DNA from 4 places in the Klebsiella sp. PK01 genome. Region 2 is predicted to be linked to each of the others. Evidence: predicted binding sites of a transcription regulator. Region 2 holds the regulator's gene; each other region holds the start of a gene.

Region 1 (3,113 bases), on a different contig from region 2:
CGAGACGAATAAAAGGTCGATATAATCATTAACGGCGGTGATAAATCCAACCGGCTGATTATCAATAACCGCCACCAGCACTTGCGAATCGGCAAGTTTCTGCCGCCAGCGGGATTCATCAACCTGCGCCCAGGCGGCAATTTGCGCGGGAGAATAATCCCGGCTGGCGGTCTCTCTCACCGCGCGCAAAAAAATGGCGCACAGCGCCGGAAAATCATCTTCTGAATACGCCCTGATCGTTAACATCGTTATAGTCCAAGCACCAGTTGTCGTTCGAGCTGTGGGTCGAGCAGCGTCACGTGTAACCCCACTAGCCGCACGCCGCGGCTGCCCCGACGTTCGAGCCAGGCGTTGCGCGCGGTCGCGATTAAATCCTCTTTGTTTAACCGCGGCCAGACGTGCTCCTGAGTAGTGAGCTGAAAATCGTTAAACTTCAGTTTAATGCCCTGACGCGCGATCAGTAGATCCGGTTTTACCTTCGCCAGACGACGTTCCAGCTCGGGATAGAGATTTTCGATAATCGCTTCGCAGTCCGACCACTCGTGAATATCTTCCGCCAGAGTGCGCTCGACGCCGACCGATTTGCGCTGACGATCGTTATGGATTTCGCGCTCGTCAATGCCGTGGCTGCGCTCCCACAGGATACGGCCAAACTTACCAAAGCGTTTAAGCAGCATCGCCAGATCGCTGTTCTGCACGTCGCCACAGGTACGCAGCCCCATATTTTCCAGCTTCGCCGCCGACACCTTCCCGACGCCGGGGATTTTCGCCAGCGGCAGAGACCGCACAAATTCCGCCACCTGGTGCGGGGCAATGACGAACTGGCCATTCGGCTTGTTCATATCTGAGGCAATTTTAGCGAGGAATTTTACCGGCGCCACGCCCGCCGAAGCGGTGAGATTCAGTTCACGCTCGATGGTCTGGCGGATCTCCTGGGCCATCAGCGTGGCAGAGCCGTGGCAGTGTACGCTGTCGCTCACGTCAAGGTAGGCTTCATCCAGCGACAGCGGCTCGATTAACGAGGTATAGCGGGAGAAAATTTCGCGGATGTGGTTCGAGGCTTCTTTGTAGGCATCAAAGCGCCCCGGCAGCAGCGTGAGGTGCGGACACAGTTTAAGCGCCGTCGCCGTCGGCATCGCGCTGCGCACGCCAAACTTACGCGCAGGATAGTTCGCGGTACTAATCACGCCACGCTGTACCCGACTGCCGCCAATGGCAATGGGGATATCGCGCAACGCCGGGTTGTCACGCATTTCCACCGCTGCGAAGAAGCAGTCCATATCGACATGGATAATTTTACGCATCGCCTTGCCCAACACTGTATACCCATACAGCATAGCAAAACTACGCGCAAATTTTATCTTTTTTTAATTCAACCGCCAAAAAAGCTGTTACAACATAAAAGTGAAACAAATCACCTTTATTTTCATACATTTAAATAATGAATCAGGAAGATACAATCATGAAGAAAATACTCACGGTACTCTGCCTGCTGGCGACCGGCAGCGCTTTTGCCAACCCGCAGTTGATTGCCCACCGCGGCGGTACCGGCGATGCGCCGGAAAATACCCTACCGGCCATCAAACTGGCGCTGGAAAACCACGCGCAGGCCATCTGGGTCACGGTACAGCTAAGCCGCGACGGCGTACCGGTGCTCTATCGCTCAAGCGATCTCTCCGCCCTGACCAACGCCGGGGGCAAGGTCTCAAGCTTAACCGCCGCCGAGCTGGCGAAAGTCGATGCTGGCTGGAAATGGGGCGATGACAGCCATCCGTGGCGCGGCAAGCAGGCCACGATCCCGACCTTACAAAGCGTGCTGCAGCAGTGGCCGCAGACCTTCTTCTACATCGATATAAAATCACCGGATGCCGATCCGGTGGTGATGGGCGAACGCCTGCTGGAGGTGTTAAAAAACACCCATAGCCTCGAGCGGGTGCGCGTTTATTCCACCGAAGACCGCTATATCGCCGCTCTGCCGCAACCAATCCCACGCTTTGTTAGCCGCAGCGAAACCCGAACCAGGCTTGCAAACGTTTCGCTCAGCCACCAGTGTCAGAAAGACAGCCAGCGCGATGGCGATAAGTGGTACGGGCTGGAACTGAAGCGCAAGGTGGAGGTAGTCGAGAAGTTTACCCTTGGTGAAGGCGTTTCTCCGGCGACGCTCACCTGGGATAAAGAGGCGATGGATTGCTTCCGCTCGCAGGGTCCGGCCCACATCATTTTCTTCGGTATCAATAGCGCGGAAGATTATCGTACGGCGAAAGAGCTGGGCGCCGACGGCGTGATGGTGGACTCTCCGGCGCAGGCGAAAAACTGGCAGTAAGATAAAAAAGGCCGCGAAAGCGGCCTGAAAACGCAAGCGTAGCGCCGTCGGCGCATTAGAGAATGCGCTGCTGCTGGCGCTGCGCCTCGCGGGCGAGACGTTTCTTACGCGCGTCGCACGGTTCCGGACAGTCGCAGACTTTCTCCAGCCCCAGCGAGGAGATCCCGCCGCAGCTGCCTTGAATACTCTTACGCTTCACCAGGTAGCCCAGGGACATGCCGAGGATCACCAGCGCAAAAATCACAAAGGTCGCGACAAATACCGTCCACATCATCAGCCTCCAAAGTCGTCGAGCATGATGTTCTCATCTTCGACGCCCAGGTCTTTGAGCATTTTAATCACCGCGGCGTTCATCACCGGCGGCCCGCACATATAGAACTCGCAATCTTCCGGCGCCGGATGGTCGCGCAGATAGTTTTCATACAGAACATTATGGATAAAGCCCGTATGCCCGGTCCAGTTATCTTCCGGCAGCGGATCGGAGAGCGCGACGTGGAAGGTAAAATTGGGGTTTTCACGCGCCAGCTGTTCAAACTCATCGTCATAGAACATTTCACGCAGCGAACGCGCGCCGTACCAGAAGCTGATTTTACGCGTGCTGTGCAGGCGCTTAAGCTGGTCAAAGATGTGCGAACGCATCGGCGCCATGCCCGCGCCGCCGCCGATAAACACCATCTCGGCGTCGGTCTCTTTGGCAAAGAACTCGCCAAACGGCCCGGAAATCGTCACCTTATCGCCAGGCTTCAGCGACCAGATATAGGACGACATTATCCCCGGCGGCGCATCCGGA
Region 2 (3,113 bases):
CCGATAAACATGCCATCCAGCAGATAACACCAGACGCCAATCACCGGCAGGATCAACTGCCAGAACAGATAGCGGTCGGCCAGCTGCTGCAATGATGGGATAGAGGTCAATAGCGCGATGATATGCTCACCGGCCACGCTGTAGATTAACGCGAACGCCAGCGCGACCATTCCCGACTGCCGACAGGCCGCGCGCCAGACTTCCAGCAGTTGGCTACCGTCACGCGCGCCGTAAGCCTGCCCGGAATGGGCTTCGACGGCATAGGCAAAACCGTCCAGCGCGTAAGCGGTAAAGGTCAGCATGGTCATCAGTACCGCATTGACCGCCACCACGTCGCTGCCAAGACGGGCGCCGAAGACGGTGATGGCGCCAAAACAGAGCTGCAGTAGCAGCGAACGCAGCATGATGTCGCGATTAAGCGCCAGCAGGCGCCGCATATTGCCGCGCCAGGCTTCCTTCAACATGGCAAGCGTCACGCCGCGCAGCGCCAGCACCCGTTTCGCCATCAGCAGGCCGATGATAAAGGTAGCGTATTCCGACAACGCCGTCGCCAGTGCCGCCCCCTGCACGTTCATATGCAGCCCCATCACCAGCCACAGATCGAGCACGATATTCAGCAAGTTGCCGACCACCAGCAGGATCACCGGGGCGCGGGCGTACTGCACGCCAAGCAGCCACCCCAACAGCACCAGGTTGGCCAACGACGCCGGGGCGCTAAGCCAGCGGATTTCGAGGAACCGTCTGGCCTGCTCCAGTACCGCCTCGCTGCCGCCGACAATATGTAGCGCGAGGTCAATGAGCGGCATGCGGAACAGAACAATGAGCAGCCCGGCGGCCAGCGCCAGGATCAGCGGTTGCACCAGAGCGCGCGCCAGCCGCTGCGGATCTTTGGCGCCGTAGGCCTGAGCGGTTAAGCCAGTGGTGCTCATTCGCAGGAACAACAGCAGCATAAAGAGGAAACTGGTGGCCGTCGCGCCGACGGCGACGCCGCCAAGGTATACGGGGCTATCAAGATGGCCGACAACGGCGGTATCGACCAGCCCCAACAGCGGAACGGTAATGTTCGAGAAAATCATCGGTAGCGCGAGGCGCCACAGTGCTTTATCGGCGGCGTTGAGCAGCATGCAGAGGGACCAGACAGAGGAGGAACATCGCAGCGTCATGCATCATGATGACGCTGCGTTAGGACGGGAGTTACAGCCACTCACCGTTACGGATCACGCCGACGGCCAAACCTTCAATGGTGAAGCTCTGCTGGCGCAGATCGACGACGATCGGGGAAAACTCGCTATTTTCCGGCAGCAGTTCAACGACGTTGCCCTGCTTTTTCAGACGTTTTACGGTGACTTCTTCATCGATACGCGCGACGACGACCTGGCCGTTACGCACGTCCTGAGTTTTATGTACCGCCAGCAGATCGCCGTCTAGGATACCGATGTCTTTCATCGACATCCCGCTAACGCGCAGCAGGAAGTCGGCATTTGGTTTAAACATCGCCGGGTCAACCTGGTAGTGACCTTCAATATGCTGCTGCGCCAGCAGCGGTTCGCCTGCGGCGACGCGGCCGATCAGCGGCAGTCCGTGTTCTTCTTCCGTCAGCAGACGAATGCCGCGTGAAGCGCCGGAGACGATTTCAATCGCGCCTTTACGCGCCAGCGCTTTGAGGTGTTCTTCCGCCGCGTTTGGGGAACGGAACCCCAAGCGCTGAGCAATTTCCGCACGCGTCGGCGGCATGCCCGTTTGGCTGATGTGATCCCGGATGAGATCAAACACCTCTTGCTGCCTGGTCGTTAACGCTTTCATTCCGCCCCCTGGGTGTATATACAGTTATGCTGTGAGTATATACAGCTAATGGTGATTTTGGAACCACATATCATATAAAAATCAGGAGATTCTTTGCGTTTTGCGAGCGTTGCCGACAAGACTTAGCGGTAATGCGACCACAACAGCATAGTCCAGGTGATCAACGCGATGATTATCGCCAGCAGTACCGCCGCCGAGCCCATATCCTTGGCGCGCCCGGAAAGTTCATGATGCTCAGGCCCGATACGGTCAACCACCGCTTCAATCGCGCTGTTAAGAATTTCGACTATCATCACTAACAGGACCGAGCCAATGAGCAGGACTCGCGTAATGATATCGACATCCAGCCAGCAGGCTATCGCCACGGCTACAATGGCGGCGACGCCTTCCTGGCGGAAAGCGGCTTCGTTCACCCACGCCGCGCGGAAACCTTTCCAGGAATAACCTGCTGCTTTAATGATTCTGGTTAACCCAGTGGTATTATTGGCCATCAAAAAGAACCTTTTAATGTAAATGACGTCGCTGAGTGTACGTGTTTGCCGTGTGACAACGGAAATTTTGTACGCTTTCTGTTATTCTTGCCGCGCATTTGCATGATTAACCAGAGGCTTCACATCGTTTATGTCCGGCTGGCAACGAATTTACTATAAATTACTGAATTTACCATTACGGGTGCTGGTAAAAAGCAAGTCTATTCCGGCAGAACCTGCTCAGGAATTAGGGCTCGATACCTCGCGTCCGATAATGTACGTCTTGCCTTATAACTCCAAGGCGGACCTGCTGACCCTGCGCGCCCAGTGCCTGGCGCATGACTTACCCGACCCTTTTGAACCGCTGGAAATCGACGGCACCCTGCTGCCGCGCTACGTTTTCATCCACGGCGGCCCGCGCGTGTTTACCTACTACACGCCGAAAGAGGAGTCCATTAAGCTGTTCCACGACTACCTAGATCTGCACCGTAATCATCCCGATCTTGACGTGCAAATGGTGCCGGTCTCGGTGATGTTCGGCCGCGCCCCGGGTCGCGAAAAAGGCGAAGAGAATCCGCCGCTACGCATGCTTAACGGTATTCAGAAATTCTTCGCCGTCTCCTGGCTTGGCCGCGATAGCTTCGTGCGTTTCTCGCCTTCTGTCTCTCTGCGCCGCATGGCGGATGAGCACGGTACCGATAAAATCATCGCCCAGAAGCTGGCCCGCGTGGCGCGTATGCACTTCGCCCGTCAACGTCTGGCCGCCGTCGGCCCGCGTCTCCCTGCCCGCCAGGATCTGTTCAATAAGCTGCTGGCATCGAAAGCTATCGCCCGCGCGGT
Region 3 (3,113 bases), on a different contig from region 2:
AGACGAGCGGTTTCCGCGCTGCCCTGCACCAGGCCTTCAGCGGTGAGGCCAAACAGGTTGGTCACCAGCACGCCGACCAGCGCGGCGATTAGGGTGGTGAACAGCAGCGTACCGATGCTCAGGAAACTGATTTTCCCCAGCTGTGATGCATTGTGCAGGCGCGCCACCGCGCTCAAAATGGAGGCGAAGACCAGCGGCATGACAATCATCTGCAGCAGTTGCACGTAGCCGTTACCGACGATATTGAACCACTGAATAGAATCTTTCAGAACCTGACTGTCGGAGCCGTAAACCAGCTGCAGGCCAAGACCAAAAATAACGCCGATAACGAGACCGACCAGTACTTTTTTAGCGAGGCTCCACTGTTTGTGGCGGGTTTGAGCCAGCGCAAACAGTAAAACCGCGAACACGACAACGTTCGCTATTAATGGAAAATTCATCCCCGTTCTCCTGATATCTTGTTACCTGGGTTGGTCTGAAACCAACTCTTATGGCGCCAAGAGTAGCAGAAGGCCTTATTGCTTTCTTATACTCAAATGGAATGGGTTATAACCAAAAAATTATTTAGCGTATTTATCGTTCAGCCTGATGGTTAATAAAACGATTAAAGGTTATTTGCAGCGAATTAATCATATTTGATGACCAGCGCACGGCGCTATTTTCGGCCATGCTTTGCGGCATCCAGACGGCGTAAATGAACAGCGCCATGCACAGCGCGCGCTCGAGTTGATTGCCTTTGCGCGGCGCGAGGATCGGCAGACGGAACCGCCAGCGACAAGGCCACAGCAGCGGTACGCCGGCCGGGGTGAGCATATCGGCGAGTATATGGCTGAGGTAGCCAAGCACTAAACCCTGCAGCGCATCGGCCGGGATTATCCAGCTCTCCGGCACTTTTAGATAGAACAGCGCCAGCGCGCCGAATACCGCCAGCAGGCTGTGGGTAAAGCCCCGGTGGCCAAAGGCGCGGGCTACCGGTTTTGAGACCCAGCTTAAACGCTGCCCGAGGAAAGATTTAGGATGGTCGATATCGGGCAGCAGGCAGGTCAGCACGGCGGAAGGAACGATATGCCACCAGTCCCCCTGCGCCAGCACGGGGGTTAATTCTGCATTTTTTGCAAATACCGCACAGGCGATAGAAAAGAAGAGGTGGCCTTCCGCCGTCATGATAAGAACCCTAAACTGTCAATTCATACAGTATAGGGTTTTTATACAGTATACGGAAGAGGTGACGGTGTAACTCTTTGTCACAAGGTTGACATATTTTGACGACATTAATGCCAGCGCAAGTCGCTTAGCCGCGCAGGTCTGCTACCGTCAGCTGCTGCAGAGAGGCCAGTTTCACATCGGCCAGTACGAAGCGCGGATCGCGGCTGTTTTCTGCTTCCGGAACCACAATCGAGCGCATCCGCGCCGCTTTGCTGGCAATCATGCCGTTAACAGAATCCTCCAGCGCCACGCAGGACATTGGCGCGACGCCAAGCTTCGCGGCGCAATCAAGATAAACCTGGGGATGCGGTTTGCTGTAAGGCAGATGTTCGGCTGAGGCCAGCGCGTCGAACTGGTCGCGAAGTTCAAACATTTCCAGCACTTTTTCCAGCATATGCAGCGGCGACGCGGAGGCGAGGCCGATTTTTAGTCCTTCGGCCTTACACAACGCCACGGCTTCACGCACGCCGGGCAGCAACGGCCGTGACTCCTCGACCAGCTGAATGGCCCGGCGGATAATACTGGCGGTTACCTCCGCGCGGTCCGGGCCGCGCCAGGGCTGTTGTGCAAACCATAAATCGACCACCAGGTCGATGCGCAGCCCCAGCAGGTCAGGTAATTCATCACGGCGGCTAATATCCACTCCGAGGCTTTCCAGTACCTCCAGCTCTGCGCGGTCCCATAGCGGCTCTGAATCGATAAGCAGGCCATCCATATCGAAAATAGCGGCAAGAATCTGACGCTTTGCTGACATAAGTTCCTCTCCATTGGCGTAAGTAGATAACGAAATTGTCCATATGGTATATCATACCGCGCTGAAGCAGGCGAAATTCGCTGCGGAAGATAGACTTATACCTGACTCTATGTCGGCATGGAGAGTCTGGCGTTTTAAACAAGGGGAACTCATGACGTATCAACAAGCTGGACGCATTGCGGTCATTAAACGCATTTTGGGATGGGTCATCTTCATTCCAGCCGTGCTGTCTACGCTGATTTCCGTACTGAAGTTTATGTACGAGCATAGCGAAAAGAAACCGGGTATTGATGCGGTGATGATGGATTTCGCCCACCTGATGATTGAGATGGTGCGTTTCAATACGCCGTTCCTGAATTTCTTCTGGTACAACTCGCCGCTGCCGGAGTTCAAACATGCGTTGAACATCGGTTTCTGGATTATCTACGTGCTGGTGTTTGTCGGTATGGCGTTGCAGGCTTCCGGCGCGCGGATGGCCCGCCAGGCGAAGTTTTTACGCGAAGGCGTGGAGGATCAGTTGATTCTGGAACAGGCTAAAGGCGCGGAAGGCCTGTCGCGCGAACAGCTTGCCGAACGTATTGTCGTTCCGCGTCATACTATTCTGAAGCAGTATTTCACGCTTTACGTGCTGCCGATTGTGGTGATTGTGATCGGTTATATTTTCTTCTCGCTGCTTGGCTTTCTTTAAGCAGAAGATCTGCCCGGCAAGCCGGGCAATGTCTTACTCGGCAGGCAGCGCTCGCGGCTTGCCTTCATTGTCTACCGCCACATAAATAAACAAGGCTTCCGTCGCCTTATAACGCTGGCCCAGCGGTTCCGTCGATACTTTTTTCACCCATACCTCAATATTAATAGTGATTGAGGTGTTGCCGCGCTTTACGCAGCGGGCATAGCAGCACACAACATCGCCAACGGCGACCGGGCGTAAAAAAGTCATACCATCAACACGGACAGTCACAACGCGGCCGCGGGCAATCTCTTTGGCCATAATCGCGCCGCCGATATCCATCTGCGACATCAGCCAGCCGCCAAAAATATCGCCGTTCGCGTTGGTATCCGCCGGCATGGCCAGGGTGCGTAAAACCAATTCGCCCTTCGGGGCGAGATCTGTTGTTGTCATTCTATACTCTGTACTAGTCAAAGGAGATCAGGC
Region 4 (3,113 bases), on a different contig from region 2:
CGATGCGGTCGGTGTAACCCAGAACAACTGCAGAACCGTCTTTCGGGTCCATGTTGCTCAGCTGGGTGTACAGCTGATCCAGAGCCTGCTGACCTTCTGGTTTCAGAGTTGCTTTGTTGAAGTTGAACAGTACGTCAGACTTCAGGGTGAAGGTCTTGGTGGTGACTTCTGGAGCCGGAGCCGGAGCCGGAGCTACAACCGGTGCATTGTCTTCCTGACCGAAACGGTAGGAAACACCAACGCTCAGCATGCCGTTGTCCGGACGAACGCCTACAGTGCCTGCGTCGCCGATGTTGTTAACCCACTGGTATTCCAGACGGGTAGCGATGTCACGGGTCATTGCCCACTCAACGCCGCCAGCGAATACTGGGGAAACGCCGGTGTCGTGGTTGTCGCCAGCGATGCTGTTGCTGGAGTCAGCGCGCCATACCATGCCGCCCAGACGGGTGTAGATGTCCAGATCGTCAGTGATCGGGTAACCCAGTTTAGCGGTCAGCTGAACGCCCTGAGCTTTGAATGCGCCGTTAACTTTGTCGCCTTTGTAAGGCATACGGCCCAGCCAGTCGTAACCCATTTCGAAACCGAGGTACGGGTTAACCTGATAACCACCGAACGCACCAGCGCCCAGCTGGCTTTCGTGGGTCGGGCCATTGTTGTTCAGGTTGCTGTTGTACCAGCCGGTGTCATGGAACTGGGACCAACCCAGTTTACCACCTGCATACCAGGTGTTATCTTTCGGAGCGGCCTGCGCTACGGTAGCGAAGCCAGCCAGTGCCACTGCAATCGCGATAGCTGTCTTTTTCATTTTTTGCGCCTCATTATCATCCAAAATTCGCCATGATGGTACATAAGACCTCACGGTTAAATCCTTCACCGGGGGCGTGACTCGTTGTTAACTATGCTGATACATGCAGCGTAAGCCGATCACCCCTGGCGATGTAAAGTCTACAACTTAGTTAGAAACTTACAAGTGTGAACTCGGTCAGGCATATGAAAAAAAAGGGTTGTATACACAATATTTAACAAATATGGTTAATTTGTGAACACGGTAAAAAGTCGCGAAACCGCACCACACCGGGATCTCTGTGAAATTAACCACTTTACGAGAATGGTTTTTGATGAGGCAAAAAAAATTCCAGGATTAATCCTAATTTCACTCAATGATATAAATTTGAGTGAATTTTTAGCCCACTTAATTGTCTCCCAGGCTGGCTTGTATTTCTCACCGGGCGCATGATAAAGCCCATCGCATGACCTTCTTCTGCGGCGAGCGCCAGGCGTTCATGCTCTTGTTCAGTAAGTTCATCCGTCAGCCAGCCAATAACCACGCTATAATTCCCGGTACGTAAAGCGCGAATCATCGATTCCAGAGTGTTGCAGGGCGACATCTGGTTAATTTGCATCACTTTTGATAGCGGCAGACCGGATGATTGTACCCATTCTTTACTCAGCTTCTGCTGCGGCGTGAGCCACAGTTGCCAGCGCGACTGCTGGCCCAACTGTTGTAATAAAGGTAGCAACAAAAGCTGCGTCATCATGGGTTGATCTTCGCGATAGACGATTTCACTAATCAGCCCAGTGGCTGAATGTTCGACGACGCTGTGCGAAGGGCGACGTACTGAAGCCGAAGTCAGTGGTGAACGATTTGCGTGAGCTGAAGTAAACATAGTCTATCTCGCCTGTGAGTTACTGTATGCATATACAGTATATCCACCAGGGGTTAACGTCAACCTCATTTTCCCACTTTTGCATATATTTTATGCACTCTACCCGGCTATGAATCAGAGCCGCGGCGACTTGTTTATATGAATTCACTGTCTCCATGCTGAAGCCGCAGGAGATATTTCCCTCTATTTATCTTTGCTTCACGGCTACCAGGCATGATGTCGATGGGGCCGATATGCTGTTTATCAATTAACATTGCTTAAGTATTCAGCGAGTCTCTGCAACACGATTTGCAGAATAACTTTTTCCTGAAAGCGCCTCGCAAAACGGCGAGCTGGTTGAAATGAAGCCAAAATTCATCTTGCTGCACAAAACGAACTCACTTATTTTCTTCAATAACGGATCCGTTAATAAAAATTACTTTTATATGCATGATTACTAAAGGAATGATCATGAAGAAACTATCAAAATTACGGTTCCTCCAGTTTCAGGAGTGCCTTTCTCCCTTAGGCAAAATCAGTAGCCGGCCTCTATTTGGCGGTTACAGTCTGGCGATAGACAATACCGTGTTTGCCATGGTGGCCGAAGGCGAAATCTATCTTAGAGTGTGTTAGCAAAGCGCAGAATATCGGGTCGAGCATCATAGCCCAATGTTAACTATGCGCAAAAATGGTCGGCCGGTAGCGCTAAAATATTACCGTATAGATGAAGCATTATGGCAGGACAGTAAAATGCTGTTTCACCTCTCGGAGCTGTCTTTGCATACGGCGCGTAGCGAAAAGCAGCATCAGCGTGATTCTGGCAGGCTAAAAGATTTGCCTAATATCAGTTTCCACATGGAATTGATGTTGATTCATGCCGGAATAACCGATGTGAAAATGCTGCGTACAATTGGTGCGGAAAAAAGCTGGTTAAAATTGAGGGAGCATAATAAAGGAATATCAATCAATGTCCTTGAGTCCCTGGCGGGCGCGATTGCCGGCACCCATTCCGCCGCGCTCCCGGCGCAGCGGCGCCAGGAGCTACGGGAGTGGGCTAATACGCAAGGGTACGGCGTGGAGGATTATTCTGGTTGACCGGCAATCCGGCGCTGCAGGCGACATATTTCCGGCAGCAGTGCGAGCAGTAGCCCAATCTGCTGCAGGACCAATGGTTCTTTGCTGTCGGCTCGCGGTTCCAGGTGTTGAATACGTGATTGCAGGTTGCTGAGCGCCTGCTGAACGCGCTGTTCGTCTGCGGGAGAATGATGCAGCGCATCATCGACGTAGCAGACGGCATCATCGAGTAACGCCAGTATTTCCGGCGTCGTCAGTTTCTCCCTGTGCGCCCCCAACGCGGAAATATAGCTGGTAAACGTATGGTTAAGGCACAGCAGGCGGAATGCGGTTTCACGCATTGTGTTGTCGGCTTTTGGCTCTGTGGATAAATTGGATACCACTGATGCCAGC

The links. The regulator LexA, encoded in region 2, represses DNA repair genes until DNA is damaged. The targets are predictions, from matches to a motif close to TNCTGTATGTACATACAGNA.
Region 1: the regulator LexA is predicted to act here: its motif matches at 1,317-1,336, upstream of dinB (DNA polymerase IV).
Region 3: the regulator LexA is predicted to act here: its motif matches at 1,178-1,197, upstream of AC22LX_RS00125 (metal-dependent hydrolase).
Region 4: the regulator LexA is predicted to act here: its motif matches at 1,688-1,707, upstream of sulA (SOS-induced cell division inhibitor SulA).

The regions. Positions count from the first base shown of each region.
Region 1 is NZ_JBYEZM010000004.1:41,670-44,782, reverse strand. It holds gene AC22LX_RS13420 (GNAT family N-acetyltransferase) at 1-246, opposite strand, end outside; gene dinB (DNA polymerase IV) at 249-1,304, opposite strand; gene AC22LX_RS13410 (glycerophosphodiester phosphodiesterase family protein) at 1,463-2,323, shown strand; gene nqrM ((Na+)-NQR maturation NqrM) at 2,379-2,594, opposite strand; gene nqrF (NADH:ubiquinone reductase (Na(+)-transporting) subunit F) at 2,597-3,113, opposite strand, start outside.
Region 2 is NZ_JBYEZM010000006.1:37,314-40,426, reverse strand. It holds gene dinF (MATE family efflux transporter DinF) at 1-1,124, opposite strand, end outside; gene lexA (transcriptional repressor LexA) at 1,195-1,803, opposite strand; gene AC22LX_RS18985 (diacylglycerol kinase) at 1,926-2,294, opposite strand; gene plsB (glycerol-3-phosphate 1-O-acyltransferase PlsB) at 2,425-3,113, shown strand, end outside.
Region 3 is NZ_JBYEZM010000001.1:23,276-26,388, forward strand. It holds gene AC22LX_RS00120 (L-cystine transporter) at 1-440, opposite strand, end outside; gene AC22LX_RS00125 (metal-dependent hydrolase) at 574-1,164, opposite strand; gene hxpB (hexitol phosphatase HxpB) at 1,292-1,960, opposite strand; gene AC22LX_RS00135 (YniB family protein) at 2,112-2,648, shown strand; gene yciA (acyl-CoA thioester hydrolase YciA) at 2,682-3,080, opposite strand.
Region 4 is NZ_JBYEZM010000007.1:38,274-41,386, reverse strand. It holds gene ompA (porin OmpA) at 1-805, opposite strand, end outside; gene sulA (SOS-induced cell division inhibitor SulA) at 1,158-1,667, opposite strand; partial or broken gene AC22LX_RS20515 (TfoX/Sxy family DNA transformation protein) at 2,118-2,741, shown strand; gene yccS (YccS family putative transporter) at 2,729-3,113, opposite strand, start outside.